3 regions of the Pseudomonas sp. GW821-FHT01D09 genome follow, and region 3 is predicted to be linked to each of the others. Evidence: riboswitches for the same ligand, from Rfam matches in the RefSeq annotation. Region 3 holds a riboswitch; each other region holds the start of a gene.
The links. Region 3 has a riboswitch for cobalamin ahead of cobO (cob(I)yrinic acid a,c-diamide adenosyltransferase). Riboswitches for the same ligand answer to the same signal wherever they lie in the genome.
Positions count from the first base shown of each region.

Region 1: linked by a shared signal. The riboswitch ahead of cobW (cobalamin biosynthesis protein CobW) and the one ahead of cobO (cob(I)yrinic acid a,c-diamide adenosyltransferase) in region 3 are both predicted to bind cobalamin.
Region 2: linked by a shared signal. The riboswitch ahead of AC07W7_RS27000 (TonB-dependent receptor plug domain-containing protein) and the one ahead of cobO (cob(I)yrinic acid a,c-diamide adenosyltransferase) in region 3 are both predicted to bind cobalamin.

Region 1 covers NZ_JBWKWY010000001.1:402,795-407,509, forward strand. The annotation lists gene AC07W7_RS01930 (cobalamin biosynthesis protein) at 61-453, opposite strand; gene AC07W7_RS01935 (CbtA family protein) at 450-1,151, opposite strand; gene AC07W7_RS01940 (CbtB domain-containing protein) at 1,163-1,351, opposite strand; cobalamin riboswitch at 1,448-1,653, opposite strand; gene AC07W7_RS01945 (hypothetical protein) at 1,785-2,252, opposite strand; cobalamin riboswitch at 2,453-2,652, shown strand; gene cobW (cobalamin biosynthesis protein CobW) at 2,746-3,807, shown strand; gene cobN (cobaltochelatase subunit CobN) at 3,811-4,715, shown strand, end outside.
Region 2 covers NZ_JBWKWY010000063.1:2,526-7,240, reverse strand. The annotation lists gene AC07W7_RS27010 (ABC transporter substrate-binding protein) at 1-470, opposite strand, end outside; gene AC07W7_RS27005 ((2Fe-2S) ferredoxin domain-containing protein) at 467-826, opposite strand; gene AC07W7_RS27000 (TonB-dependent receptor plug domain-containing protein) at 826-2,766, opposite strand; cobalamin riboswitch at 2,858-3,062, opposite strand; gene AC07W7_RS26995 (histidine phosphatase family protein) at 3,162-3,710, shown strand; gene AC07W7_RS26990 (ATP-binding protein) at 3,816-4,715, shown strand, end outside.
Region 3 covers NZ_JBWKWY010000004.1:251,583-256,297, forward strand. The annotation lists gene hda (DnaA regulatory inactivator Hda) at 1-366, shown strand, start outside; gene AC07W7_RS06990 (C40 family peptidase) at 580-1,209, shown strand; gene AC07W7_RS06995 (C40 family peptidase) at 1,354-1,893, shown strand; partial or broken gene AC07W7_RS07000 (sorbosone dehydrogenase family protein) at 2,030-2,359, opposite strand; cobalamin riboswitch at 2,475-2,722, shown strand; gene cobO (cob(I)yrinic acid a,c-diamide adenosyltransferase) at 2,802-3,413, shown strand; gene AC07W7_RS07010 (cobyrinic acid a,c-diamide synthase CobB) at 3,410-4,715, shown strand, end outside.

The DNA.
Region 1 (4,715 bases), on a different contig from region 3:
CTGTGCAAAAGCGGGCGAGCATGAGCACGGCTCATGATCGAGAAGGGCAATTATCGGACTTTAGCCAGCGCAGGCCAACGCAAACGTGGCCCTGGCGGCTTTTTTGCGGGTGATCAGCAGTCGGGCAGGGGCATTGGCTAGCTGTTCTGCCAAGGCCAAAGCGGCACTTTCGGCAATGCCGTAGCACCCTGTATGGGCGAAGGCCACATTCGACCTGTGGCTCAAGCGCCCTTCGTAATCGAGCAGTTGTTGTGCATCAAAGCACTGCAATGGCAGATTCAGGGCCTTGGCCAGGGCGATCATGCCCGGTTCATCGCGCTTGTGGGCAATACTGGCCAAGGCGCTTACCTGGCCGGGGTCGATACCGGCCTCGGCCAGGGCGCTGCCGAACAGTTCCAGCAGAGCCTCAACCTGACAGCCACGCTGACAACCCAGGCCGACCGTCAGGATCATGCTGCGTATTGAACGTCGCGATTGCGGCGAAACAACCAAGCGCTGATCAGGCCCAACGCCAGCCAGAACGCAACGTTGGTCAGCTGCGAGGCGATCTTGAACTGCGCTTCCAGAGCTTGCGGGGCGAGCATCGAGTGCACTTCGGGCTGTGGCGCGCCAATCACATGGGGTACGGCCAGGATCGCGACGCCAAGGATCTTCAGCAGCCAGTTGCGGCCAAACACAATCAGCGCAATGCCGGCAGCGGTGGACGCTGCCGTGCCGATCCACCAGACCTGTCGTTGCGCTAGGTCCGCCGCCGCCGTGCCGGGCAGCTCAGGCGGCAAGCCCAGGGTCGGCGCCAGCACAAACGTGGCGTAGCCGGCCAGGCCCCAGAGCAGGCCCTGGGCAGTGCGGGTCGGCGCGCGCAGGGTGTAGAGGCCGGCGAGCATCAGGGCAAAACCTACGGCGACCACCAGGTTAGCGCCGGTGGTGGACAGCAGGCGCTGCCAGCCGTCTTCCGGCGCCCAGGCTTCGGCGTCGTGGCTGTGGGCCGCAGTGCCTGGAGCATGCTCATGCACCTCGGTCACCACCGGGGCGTTTTCAAAGGTTTCCGCCTGCAGAATCAGCGGGGCTACCCAGAAACTTTGCAGCAGGGTCAGCAACAGGGCGGCCAGCAGGCCGGTGAACCCTGCGGTTTGCGCAATACGCTTGATCATGGCAGCAGGTCTCAATGGCACGGGAAGGCGGCGCTGTGGCGCGTATCGTGGGCGGCGTTGTGCACCGCCTCGATATGGGAGAACCCGGCGAAATACACCAGGCACGCACCGAGGATCGACGCGCCGATGGCGACAGTCAGGCGTTGGCTCAAGGTGGCGTTGGTGCTGGCGGTGTGTGAGGTGCTGCTGATGATCGACATGGCACGTCCCTTTCGAGTGGCAGGGTGACACGAGCGCATGAAAACCCCGCGAGCCGGGCCCGCAGGGTTCTGAACAGCGCCCGCCCACCGCGGGTTTGTTATCTGATGGTTCGGGCCGGTCTCCGGGCTTGCGAGGGGCTCTTCTAGGGCCTGAAAGCATCGCCTTCCCATGCCAAAAGCACAGTGGCTGTGACGCTTCGCTCGCTTACCGTTGCGGGGGCAGCACCGGAATTGCCATAAGACTATGGCTCACCGGTTTCCCGTTTCACCCAATCAAGGGCACCCGAAACAAGGTGCTTAGGAGAGCATGTGCGAGGGATGGGCGTCAAACACCTTGGGCGCTTGTCGAGGCTCAAGGTGTTTGCTTGATCGCGGTATCGTCAGATATCCCGATGGTTGGTGAGCGTAGGTGCTTGTTTCAACAGGTTGATCCTTAGGATTCATTAAACCTGACTCTGGGTTTGTCAGACGACACTCTGATCATGTAGTTAAGGTTGTCATGGTCAAACCTTTGGTCTTTCAAGCCCCGTCCTTGAGCTTCAGCCCCGACCCCTATATCCAACTGGTTAAGCAAGCGCTCGCGTTTGAGCAGCTCAGTTGCAACTGCTGATGCTTGCTGAGAAAAGGTTCTAGTGCTTGGACGCTGACCGGCGGCTTCTTTTAATTCGTTAAAATTGACGTATTTGTCACCGGCCCCCGCTGCGTACTCCTCAAAGTGCTTTTTTACCTCCTTGATCAGTTGCTTGTTGGTGTAGCGCGAGGGATCGCGTGTTGTACTTGATGCCCTTGGCGTTGCCCGCGTTGTGCGGCCGTTATCTCCGGCATCATCCGCCCTTTGGTTGTGGTCCTGTGTGATCGGCGGCAAGTTGAAGTTGTTGGATGGAAATATTGAAAGTGTCATGACAGATCCTCGGATTTATTGATGAACGTCTTTGAGTAGTGTCGACAGGGCTGCAAATTGATGAATCGATATCTGTGTGGTGTCCACATCAAACGCGTTCCCCGCCGGGGTGTGCAAAGTGATACAGGTTTTTTATCCGAGTGCCGTGGGGTAAATACTTGATCCGGGTTTGCCGACATTGACCCGTCCTCTCGCACTGCGTAGCCTTGCACCTTCGAGGTTCTTCGGCCCCGGTCGAAGCTAAGAAGGGAACGCGGTCCAAGCCGCGGCTGCCCCCGCAACTGTAAAGGGTTTATCTGACTGCCACGCCACTGCCAATACGGTGGGAAGGCGCAGCCAGCGCCAGCCGCAAGGCCGGCAAGCCCCAAGCCAGGAGACCTGCCTCGTCACCGATTTTCCATTTCAACCGGGCGGGGTGATCCGGTGACGAATCCTGCACCTGCGCGCCGTCGCAGGGCCTGTCGTCCCGTATGCCCGCCCCACAGGGCATCCGATGAAAACACTGGCCAAACTCCCCGTTACTATCGTCACCGGCTTCCTCGGCTCGGGCAAAACCACCTTGCTGCGCCATATGCTGGACAACGCCCAGGGCCGCCGCATTGCGGTGATCGTCAACGAGTTCGGTGAGCTGGGTATCGACGGCGAGATCCTCAAGCAGTGCTCCATCGGTTGCACCGAAGAAGAAGCCAGCGGCCGCGTGTATGAACTGGCCAACGGCTGCCTATGCTGCACCGTGCAGGAAGAGTTCTTCCCGGTGATGCGTGAACTGGTGGCGCGCCGTGGCGACCTTGACCATATCCTCATCGAAACCTCTGGCCTGGCCCTGCCTAAGCCGCTGGTCCAGGCCTTCCAGTGGCCGGAAATCCGTAGCGCCTGCACGGTTGATGCGGTGATCACCGTGGTCGACAGCCCGGCCGTGGCCGCTGGCACCTTCGCCGCGTTCCCGGACCAGGTCGACGCCCAGCGTAAGCTGGACCCGAACCTGGACCACGAATCGCCGCTGCACGAACTGTTTGCCGATCAACTGGCCAGCGCCGACCTGGTGATCCTCAATAAAACCGACCTGATCAGCGCCGAAGACCTGGCCCGTGTACGCCTGGAAGTCGCCGAAGAACTGCCGCCCGCGGTGAAAATCGTCGAAGCCAGCAGCGGCCGCCTGCCCCTGGATGTGTTGATTGGCCTGGGCGCCGGTTCCGAGGAGCATATCGACGGGCGCCACAGCCATCACGATCACCACCACGAAGGTGAGGACGATCACGATCACGATGCGTTTGATTCCATCTCCATCGACCTGCCACAGGCTGACGAAGCGCTGCTGCTCGACGCCTTGACCCAGTTGGTGGTGCAGCACGGCATCCTGCGGGTCAAAGGCTTCGCGGCGATCCCGAACAAGCCGATGCGCCTGCTGATCCAGGGCGTGGGCACGCGTTTTGACAAACACTTCGACCGTGCCTGGAGCGCTGACGAAGCACGCATCACGCGCCTGGTGCTGATCGGCCAGGACCTGGACGCAGCAGGCCTCGAAGCGCAATTGCGCGCTGCGCTCAGCGTTTAACCCGTGCATCTGCTCAGGACCCAGCCCGGAGGTTTCGTCTCCGATGACAACATCGCCGACCTTGGGCAAACCCCCGCCGAGCTGGTGATCCTGTGCAGCGGCGATTCGAGTCTGGCGTTGCTGGCCGAAGCGGCGCAGCAACTGCCCGACGACTACCCGAGCCTGCGCCTGGCCAACCCGATGCAGGTGCAGAACCATGCCTCGGTGGACCTGTATGTGGACGAGGTGCTGCGCCACGCCAAGGTCATCCTGATTTCCCTGCACGGCGGCATCGCTTATTGGCGTTATGGTATCCAGCGCCTGGTGGAGCTGGCCGGGCAGGGCGTGCAGTTGATCTTGGTGCCGGGGGACGATCGCCCCGATCCCGAACTCAGCAGCTTGAGCAGCGTCAGCGCCGCAGAGCGCGACCGCCTGTGGCACTTTCTGCGCCAGGGCGGGCTGGGGAATGCGCTGGATTTCTATGCCTGCCTGGCCAGCTGCTACCTGGGCCGCGATTACCCGTGGGCCGAGCCGCAAACCCTGCCGCGCACGGCGATCTATCACCCGCACAAGGCCAATGCGCGCCTCAATGACTGGCAGGCAGACTGGAACGCCGGGTGGCCGGTGGCGGCGGTGCTGTTCTATCGCTCGCACTTGCAGGCGGCCAATACCGCTTTTATCGATGTGTTCTGCCAGCGCTTGCAGGCGGCGGGCCTTAATCCACTGCCAATGGCGGTGGCCAGTTTGAAGGAGCCCGGCTGCCTGACGGTGGTCGAGGACCTGCTGGATGAGGTGCAGGCGGCGGTGATTCTCAACACCACCGGCTTTGCCCAATCCAGCCCCGAAGCGCCCCATCTGCGGCCGTTTCGCCGCAATATCCCGGTGATCCAGGCCATCTGTGCCCAGGACAACCAGCCCGGCTGGGAAGC
Region 2 (4,715 bases), on a different contig from region 3:
TGATGCAGCAGGTTGCCCAGGGTCAGCAGGTCATTGCGAATATGCCCGAAGTAATCCAGGGAGTGCCCGGCACACGCCGACTCCAACAGGTACGAGGCTACACCGTTGCCGGCCAGCCCGGTGCGCGAGGTGATGCCATTGCCAAAGGCCGTGGCAAAGCCGCCCACCACCAGGTCCGGCTTTTGCCCATACAACACCTCGCTGGCCGGGTAGCGCGGGGCAATCACCGGCACGCCTTGATACTGGCCCTGCTGGTGTGCGGTGCCGTTGTCATCCAGGTACGCCACGCCCACCAGCGCCGGGCCGGCTCCCAGGGCCAGCAGCATGTCGGCGGCGTGCTGGTTCAGGGCGACGATGCGCGACGGCGGCGCAGTAGGCAGGTGCCAATCCTGCTGGCAATTGCGATAGCCGTCCGCCAGGGCCGAGGCACTGCACAGTAGGGCCATGGCCAAGCCTGCCAGGCGCTTCATGGGTGCTCCCGGATCAGCAGTGCTTCGACCACGTCGCCGCCCACCAGGTGCACATCCACCAGGCGCACGGCATCGGCCTTGCTGCGCACGCCATACCAGCAGCGCTCCGGGTACACTGTGAGCACCGGCCCCAGGTTGCAGGGGAACTGGCAATGGGTGCGCGTCAGCAGCACACCGCCGGGTACTTCGATGTGTTGGTGTTCCAGCAGGCGTCGGCGCAGGGTTTTCCACAGTTGCAAGGCGCCACGCTGGGTGCAGCGCGGGCCGGTGCACAGCAGCACATGGCGGGCATGCTCGGGGATCCGGGACCAGTCGGGGTGGCTGTCCACCCCGTCGATGTGTGTGATTTCAGTCATCAGAAGCGATACGTGTAACGCACCTCAGAGGTGAAGGGGCGGCCCAGGTTGTCGACATTGCTGGAGCGGCTGGTGACGTAGTCGCGGTCGAACAGGTTTTCTACCAGCAGGCTCACGCGGTGTTGATGGGCGTGGTCGAGGTAGCGGTAGGCGTCGGCGTCTACGACCGAGTAGTGACCGTACTCGATGCGTTTCGAGCTGGTCACATCGTGGATATAACGGATGGCCGCGCCGGCGCCCCACAGGCGGTTCTGCGACTCGAAACCCACCCGCGAACGGGCGAAGAAACTGGGCACATCATTGATCGTGACGCCGGCGCGCGACTCGGTCAGGTTGCGGGTCATGTCCGCCTGCAGGCTCCACTGGTCGTTGAGCGCCCACTTGGCGTCGGCCTCGAAGCCGCGCATCTGGATCTGCCCCTGGCCGTTGACCCACTGGATATCGTCGAGGGTGATCAGGTCGGTGATCGTGCGCTTGAACAGGGTCAGGCTGGCACTGAACTCACGGTCGGCCAGCAGGCCCTTGTAGTCCAGGCCCAGCTCGGCGTTGCGGCTTTTTTCCGGCTTGAGGTTGCGGTTGCCGAGTTCGTCGCCGGGCTCATTGACAAACAGTTGCTCGGCATTCGGCAGCTTGTAGGCGGTGCCGTACTGGCCGCGCAGGGCCCAGTTGGCGTTGAGGTCATAGAGCGAGGTGAGCATGCCGACCGTGGCACTGTCGCCGCCGCTCATGGTTTCGTGGCGCACGCCGATACTCGGGTGCCAGTCGGGCAGGGCGTCGATCTGCGGGCGCAGTTGGCTGTACAGGGCGTGGGCCTCGGCCTGGTTGTTGTCGATGACCAGCACATCGTCCTGGCCCTTGAACCACTGGTTGTCGGAGCCGAACACCAGCACATGCCCGCCTTCAAGCTCAGCCTTGCCTTCGGCCTGCACGCCCCAGTCGGTAAAACCCCAGTAGTCATTGTGGTTGCGTACCAGGGTGCCGCCGTCGGCGGTGTTGTTGACCCGTGAATAGCGCGTATCCCAATCGTTGATATGGCCCTTGACGAAGTAACTCAGCCGCTCGTTGAGGCGTTGCTCGAAGGTCGCCGTGGCGATCTGTTGCACGCGGTCGTTGGTGGTCTTGCGGTTGTTGGTGGCGCCGGCGAAGTCCAGGTTGGCGTCGGAGTACTGGTAGAACAGCTCCAGGCGCGAGTCATCGCCAATAGACTGGATGGCCTTGGCGCCGAGGGTGGTGACTTCGTAGGAACGTTTCTTGTCGCTGACATGGCTCATGTCGCGGTTGCGAAACGGCTGGTAGCCCTCGGACACGTTATGGCTGACATAGGCCAGCAGGCCCAGGTCGCCCAGGCCGTTAGTGAAAACCCGCTCGGCCCGGGCATCGCCGGTGGTGCCGCCAAAGGTATCGACGCCCAGGTTGGTTTCGCCGGACACCTCGCGGGTCTGCGGGCTGCGCGTGACGATATTGATTACGCCCGCCACCGCCTGGGTCCCGAACAACAGGCTCTGGCCACCCTTGAGCACTTCGATGCGCTCCACGGCGTTGGCCGGCAGGGTGTCCAGGTACAGGCCACCGTACAGGCGGTTGTTCAGGCGTACGCCGTCGAGCAGGATCAGGGTGTCGTCATTGCGCCCGCCCAGCAGGGAGTAGGTGCCGTAGTCGAACGGGCCGTTTTTGGGCGCGACATAGAAACCGGGGATAAACATCTGCATCGCCCGCGTGATATCGGCGCTGGGGCCGGCGCGTTCAATCTGTTCGCGGGTGACAATCGCCACTTTGCTGCCGTATTGGGCCATCTCGGCCACGGTGGTGGATTCCACCGACGGCGCCGAAACGGTCTGCGGATGGAGCACCAGGGCCGCGTCATCGGCGAGCAGCAGCGGGCTGAACAGGCACCCCAGGAGCAGGGTCGGGCCAGAGGTAGAGGAACGTTGGAAAATCATAGTCTTCTCGAAAGTATCTTCGCAGAAGCACGCAGGAGAAGGCACCGGGCACACACCGACACCGGCCCATGCCCGCCCACCGCAGGATTATGCCAAACAGAAATTCCAGGCCGGTCTCCGGGCTCTCGCGTATCGAACCCTTCACCTTCCCATGGCGTTCTGGCCACAGTGGTGTAACGAAGGGGTCACGCGAATACCGTTGCGGGGGCAGCACCGGACTTGCTCGAACGAGCGTACCGGTTTCCCGTTTCACCTCATGCACGGCGGCATGCGGCACCTGAAACAGGCCGGCATCTGAACATTCCCACAACCGTTGGTCAACATTGCGATGCACTGCTGGCAGATCCGATCGTTGTAAGATGTGTTCTTCACCGGCTCACCCGAGATCCAGGTCCATGCAGAGCACCCGCCTGACGCTGATTTGCCATGGCTCGACCCGGGCGCAGAAACGCGGGCAATTCCCCCTCGACGAAGCCCTGGAAATACCGCCTACCCCCTTGATGCTGGCCGGGCGCTTTAAGAAAGCGCCACGCTTGCTATGTGGGCCTGAACGGCGGACCCGGCAAACGGCGATGTTGTTTGGCGAGCAAGCCAAGGTCGATGACGGCTTGCGTGATATGGATGTGGGCCGTTGGCATGGCCAGGACGTCAGCATCATCACCGACGATGAGATGGCAAGCTGGCTCACAGACAGCGCCAGCGCTCCCCATGGCGGTGAGTCGGTGGCGCAACTCTGCGTGCGGGTACGCTTGTGGATGCAGGCCCTGCAAGACCAGCCCGGCCATGTGGTGGCGGTGACACATCCATCAGTGATTCGCGCGGCCCTCCTGAATGCCATGCAATGCCCGATGGGTATGTTTTACCTGATCGATGTGGAGCCGCTGTCTTCTACTGAGCTGCGTTTCAACAGTGTCTGGCGCCTGCGCCTGGACAGCCACCGCTAGAACGGATGAAGTGGCAAAATGCAATCATTTGCGCTTATATACGGCGCTGTCTCGGCGCGCACCTATCGAATGCGTATAAATTTTGCAGATTGAGCAAGGACGTTTATGAGGGCAAGCAAGCTGATTGCGGTGGAAACCGGCAAGCACACCTTTGAGTTTGAAAACCAAGAAAGCTTGAAGTGGCAGGGCTTTTTTGATGTGGACACGGTCCGTTTGGTCCTGGGTAATAACGGTTCCGGCAAAACGTCATTACTAAGCGATATGGCGGCGTCGATTTCCTCGATGCGTGCATTGCCCCAACGATCAGTGTTTGGACAATACGAAGAAAGCATCGGCAAATTGTCGGCCGCCGAGTTGAGAAAAGTGGGGGTGATCTATTTTTCTCCTTTGCCGTATCGAAGAAGAATCCCACTCAGAAATAGATTTATCGATGCATCGCCTCGATTTGAAAAAAATGCAAGCCTGGATCAGCTTGAGCAGTTCTATTCGGTGGCCGAGGACCTGGGCCTGAGTTCAAGTTTGCGTGCAGAAATCAGCTATAGCTCAACTTTATGCAAAGATATACTTGCACCCGCACTGCTTTCTCTGGTGCGCTCGAAAACGGGACATTTAAATTCGACGTTGCTCGAAGAGTTGGTAGGGGATTATCGAAAGCTGGTGATGAGCGAGGAGGAATTCAAATCACCATATTATGAACGTGGCCATCCTCAAAGTTTATTTGACAAGCGTTTGGCAACAGTCTTGTCAAAGATCGAAAATGCCATATTGAGTTATCTGCCCACAGGCAAGGGTAGGTTTGCAATGTTGGCGGTTTTGGAGAAAGCGGTAGAAAAGCAGTCGAATAAGCTACGTTTTGCTCGGGCTTTTTTGCGGATCAACAATATTGCTATTTATGTGCAGGACCGACGCGACCATCTGATTATGAAGGATATGCTCAAAAACTTTGAGTCTACCGTTGGTTTGCTTAAAGCCGGAGGGAAGCAGCTTCAAAGAAAAAATCGAGGA
Region 3 (4,715 bases):
GACTGGGAAGAAGCGCTGTTCCATCTGTTCAACCGCTTGCGCGACAGTGGCCGGCGCCTGTTGATTGCCGCCTCCACCTCGCCTCGGGAATTGCCGGTCAAGCTGGCCGACCTCAAGTCGCGGCTGACCCTGGCGCTGATCTTCCAGATGCGCCCCTTGTCCGATGAAGACAAATTGCGGGCCTTGCAGCTGCGCGCTTCGCGCCGTGGCCTGCACCTGACCGATGAGGTCGGGCATTTTATCCTCACCCGTGGCACCCGCAGCATGAGTGCGTTGTTCGACTTGCTCGAACAGCTCGACCAGGCCTCCTTGCAGGCCCAGCGCAAGCTCACCATCCCCTTCCTCAAAGAAACCCTCGGCTGGTAGCCAGCCCTTTGAAACCGGGGCTCCTGGCAAATTCCAGGCGCCAGAAAACCTGCGTTTGGGCCGCTCTGGCCACGCAAAAGGGTCTAAATGGGGATTAAGGGCTTAGATGACATAGGTCAAACAAGAAGTCACATAGATCACGATTGAATTTGCAAATCGATGTGATAGAGGGCATAGTCTCGGCTTCTTTACCTATCAGCCACGGTCGTGCCCATGCTAAATCGCTTCGCACCCCTCGTGCCTCTCGCACTCGTTACCCTGTTGTTTGGTTGCGCCACCCACCCTCAACAAGTGGCAGAGCAGCAAAAACCACAACAACAGCACCAGGCCAAATTCGTTGCAACGCAGTCTTCTTCTGTTTACGAGGAAGAGCTCGCAACCGAGAAGGAACTGGCCGAATTCTCCGATAGCAAGCCTTATCAGCTGCCTTTGCTGGCCGACAGCATTCTTGAGCGCGGCATGTCCCTGATCGGGACCCGCTACCGTTTCGGCGGTACCTCTGAAGCCGGCTTCGACTGCAGTGGTTTTATCGGTTACCTGTTTCGTGAAGAAGCCGGCATGAACCTACCGCGCTCCACCCGCGAAATGATCAACGTGAATGCACCGTTGGTCGCACGAAACAACCTCAAGCCCGGCGATCTGCTTTTCTTCAGTACCAATGGCCGTGGCCGCGTCAGCCACGCCGGTATCTACCTGGGCGATGACCAGTTCATCCACTCCAGCAGCCGCCGCAGCGGCGGGGTGCGGGTCGATAAACTGGGCGACAGCTACTGGAGCAAAACCTTCATCGAAGCCAAGCGCGCCTTGGCGATGGCCCCGACTACCGTTACCGCTCGCAAGTAAAGTTAAAGTGATACTTGAAGTTTGACGCGTAAGCGCTAGAATCCTGAGATATTGTTGCGAACCTGACCGCGCAAGCTTGCTTGCGCGGTCTAGTTTTCAGCGTTCGGCAGTGAAAGCCGCATCCAGATCAGGATTGTTCTGCCCATGTCGACCTCGGCCCGCCTAATGCTTCTTGTTTGCGCCGCACTGCTCAGTGCCTGCGCCAGCCGTCCTGCACCCGCGCCTGTGGCGGCCAAGCCCAAGCCGGTCTTCAACTACGCCACCCAGAATTTTTCGCCTGCTGCCGAAGACGTGCTGTTTCGCGCCCTGGGCTTGGTCGGCACGCCTTACCGCTGGGGCGGCAATACCCCGGACTCCGGGTTTGATTGCAGTGGCCTGATTGGTTTTGTCTACCGCGATGCCGCTGGCATCTCCCTGCCGCGCACCACCCGCGAGCTGATCGTGATGCGGGCCCAGGACGTGCGTGAAGATGCGCTGCAGACCGGCGACCTGTTGTTCTTCGCCACGGGCGGCGGTTCGCAGGTCAGCCATGCCGGCATTTATGTGGGGGAAGGGCGCTTTGTCCATGCCCCGCAAACCGGCGGTACGGTGAAGCTGGATACCTTGTCCAAGGCCTATTGGCAGAATGCCTACCTGAGTGCCAAGCGCGTGTTGCCGGCCGAGCACCTGGCGCGTAACCCCTAAGACCTGTACCGATCAAAAATGTGGGAGCGGGCTTGCTCGCGATAGCGGTGTATCAGGTATCAGATGTGCAAACTGACCCACCGCTATCGCGAGCAAGCCCGCTCCCACATTGGTTTTGTGGTGTTGTCGGGTCCGGTTATTGGGCCGAAGACACCCGCCACACCTTATTCCCCACATCGTCGGCCACCAGCAACCCGCCTTGCTGGTCGATCACCACGCCCACCGGCCGGCCCATGGCTTTCTGGTCACCGTTGAGAAACCCGGTCAGCACATCCACCGGTTGCCCCTTCGGCTTGCCGCCCTCGAACGGCACAAAGATCACCTTGTAACCACTGTGTGGCTTGCGATTCCACGAGCCGTGCTGGCCAATAAACGCCCCCTGGGCAAATTGCGCCGGCAGCGTGTTGCCTTCAGCGAAGGTCAGGCCCAGCGATGCGGTGTGCGGCCCCACGGTATAGTCCGGCGCATCGGGCCTTGTGCATGTTTTTATCCTCAAAGCCTGTAGCCATAGAGGCCTGGCGCGTGGCGATGGTTCAAGTGTATGGCCGGCTTTAATTGACGCTGTACCCCCAACCCACTAACCTTCGCCGCTTGTTTCAGGTGCTCTGTGACGTACGCGTCGACCGAGTGAAACAGGGAAGCCGGTGAGTGCGCGCACTTTTCTACAGTGCGGCCACGATCCCGGCGCTGCCCCCGCAACGGTAAATGAGTCAAGACGCTGCTTTTGCCACTGTATCGCCCGCGATATGGGAAGGTGCATCGTCGGTTTGCCCTGGTCAACAGGGCACCCCTCATGAGCCCGGAGACCGGCCTGATCCATCCAACAGCATCACGGTGGGCGATGCTTGGCTTCATGTTGTTGTCTTTTCCTGCCCGCCGTTTTTGTCCAGCCCCAACGGAGAGCTGCCATGACTGATTCCCCTGATCGTGACGAACGCCACCTGGCGCGCATGCTGCGCAAAAAAGCGGTGATTGACGAGCGCATTGCCAATTCACCGAATGAGTGCGGTTTGCTGCTGGTATTGACCGGCAATGGCAAAGGCAAGAGTAGCTCGGCATTTGGCATGCTGGCCCGGGCCATGGGGCACGGTATGCAATGCGGCGTCGTGCAATTTATCAAGGGCCGTAACAGCACCGGTGAGGAGCTGTTCTTCCGGCGCTTCCCCGAGCAGGTACGCTTTCATGTGATGGGCGAGGGCTTCACCTGGGAAACCCAGGACCGCCAGCGCGATATCGCCGCCGCCGAAGCGGCCTGGCAAGTCTCCCGGGAAATGTTGCAGGACCCGTCCATCGGCCTGGTGGTGCTCGATGAGCTGAACATCGCGCTCAAGCACGGCTATCTTGACCTGGACCAGGTGCTTGGCGACCTGCAAGCCCGCCCACCGATGCAGCACGTGCTGGTCACCGGGCGTGGCGCCAAGCCGGAGCTGATGGAAATGGCCGACACCGTCACCGAAATGGGCATGCTCAAGCACGCGTTCCAGGCCGGTATCAAGGCACAGAAAGGCATCGAACTTTGAACCCGCCGCGCCATTGCCCTGCCGTGCTGATCGCCGCGCCGGCGTCGGGCCAGGGCAAGACCACCGTCACCGCCGCCCTGGCCCGCTTGCACCGCAACCTGGGGCGCAAGGTCCGGGTGTTCAAGTGCGGCCCGGACTTTCTCGACCCGATGATCCATGAGCGCGCCAGTGGCGCGCCGGTCTATCAATTGGACATGTGGATGGTCGGCGAGCAGGAAAGTCGCCGCCTGTTGTGGGAAGCCGCGGGGGAGGCGGACCTGATCCTGATCGAGGGCGTGATGGGCCTGTTCGACGGCACCCCCTCCAGCGCCGATCTGGCCCGCCATTTTGGCGTGCCCGTGCTGGCGGTGATCGACGGCACCGCCATGGCCCAGACCTTCGGCGCCCTGGCGCTGGGGCTGGCGCGTTACCAGGCGGACCTGCCGTTCGCCGGGGTCCTGGCCAACCGCGTCGGCACCGTGCGCCATGCGCAGTTGCTCGAAGGCAGCCTGACCGAAGGCCTGCGCTGGTACGGCGCACTGTCCCGGGAAACCGGCATTGAGTTACCCAGCCGCCACCTGGGCCTGGTGCAGGCCAGCGAGTTGAATGACCTGGACCTGCGCCTGGATGCCGCCGCTGCCGCCCTGGCCAGCAGTTGCGAGGTAGCGCTGCCACCGTCGGTGGCATTCGCCGCGCCCGAGGTAATCGAGGCCCAGTCCTTGCTGGCCGGGGTGCGGATTGCCGTGGCCCGTGACGAAGCCTTTGCCTTCACCTACGGCGCCAGCCTCGACTTGCTGCGGGCGATGGGCGCGCAGTTGCACTTCTTCTCGCCGATCCATGACCGCGTGTTGCCCGATGCCCACAGCCTTTATCTGCCCGGGGGTTACCCGGAGCTGCATCACCAGGCGCTGTCGCAAAACACCGCGATGCTGCAGGCGATCCGCGCCCATCACGCCGCTGGCAAACCGTTGCTGGCCGAATGCGGTGGCATGCTCTACCTGCTCGACTCCTTGACCGATGTCGAGGGCTCCCGCGCCGAACTGCTGGGCCTGCTGCAAGGCGATGCGGTCATGCAGAAACGCCTGGCGGCCCTGGCCCTGCAAACGGTCGAGCTGCCAGAAGGCGTGCTGCGCGGCCATACCTATCATCACTCCCTGACCAGCACGCAGTGGCAGCCGATTGCCCGTGGCCTGAGCCCCAATGGCGGGCGCGGCGCCGAGGCGGTGTATCGCCAGGGGCGGATGACGGCCTCCTATGTGCACTTTTATTTCCCATCGAACCCGGCTGCGGTGGCCGCGTTGTTTGCGCCAGACCGGCAAGCCG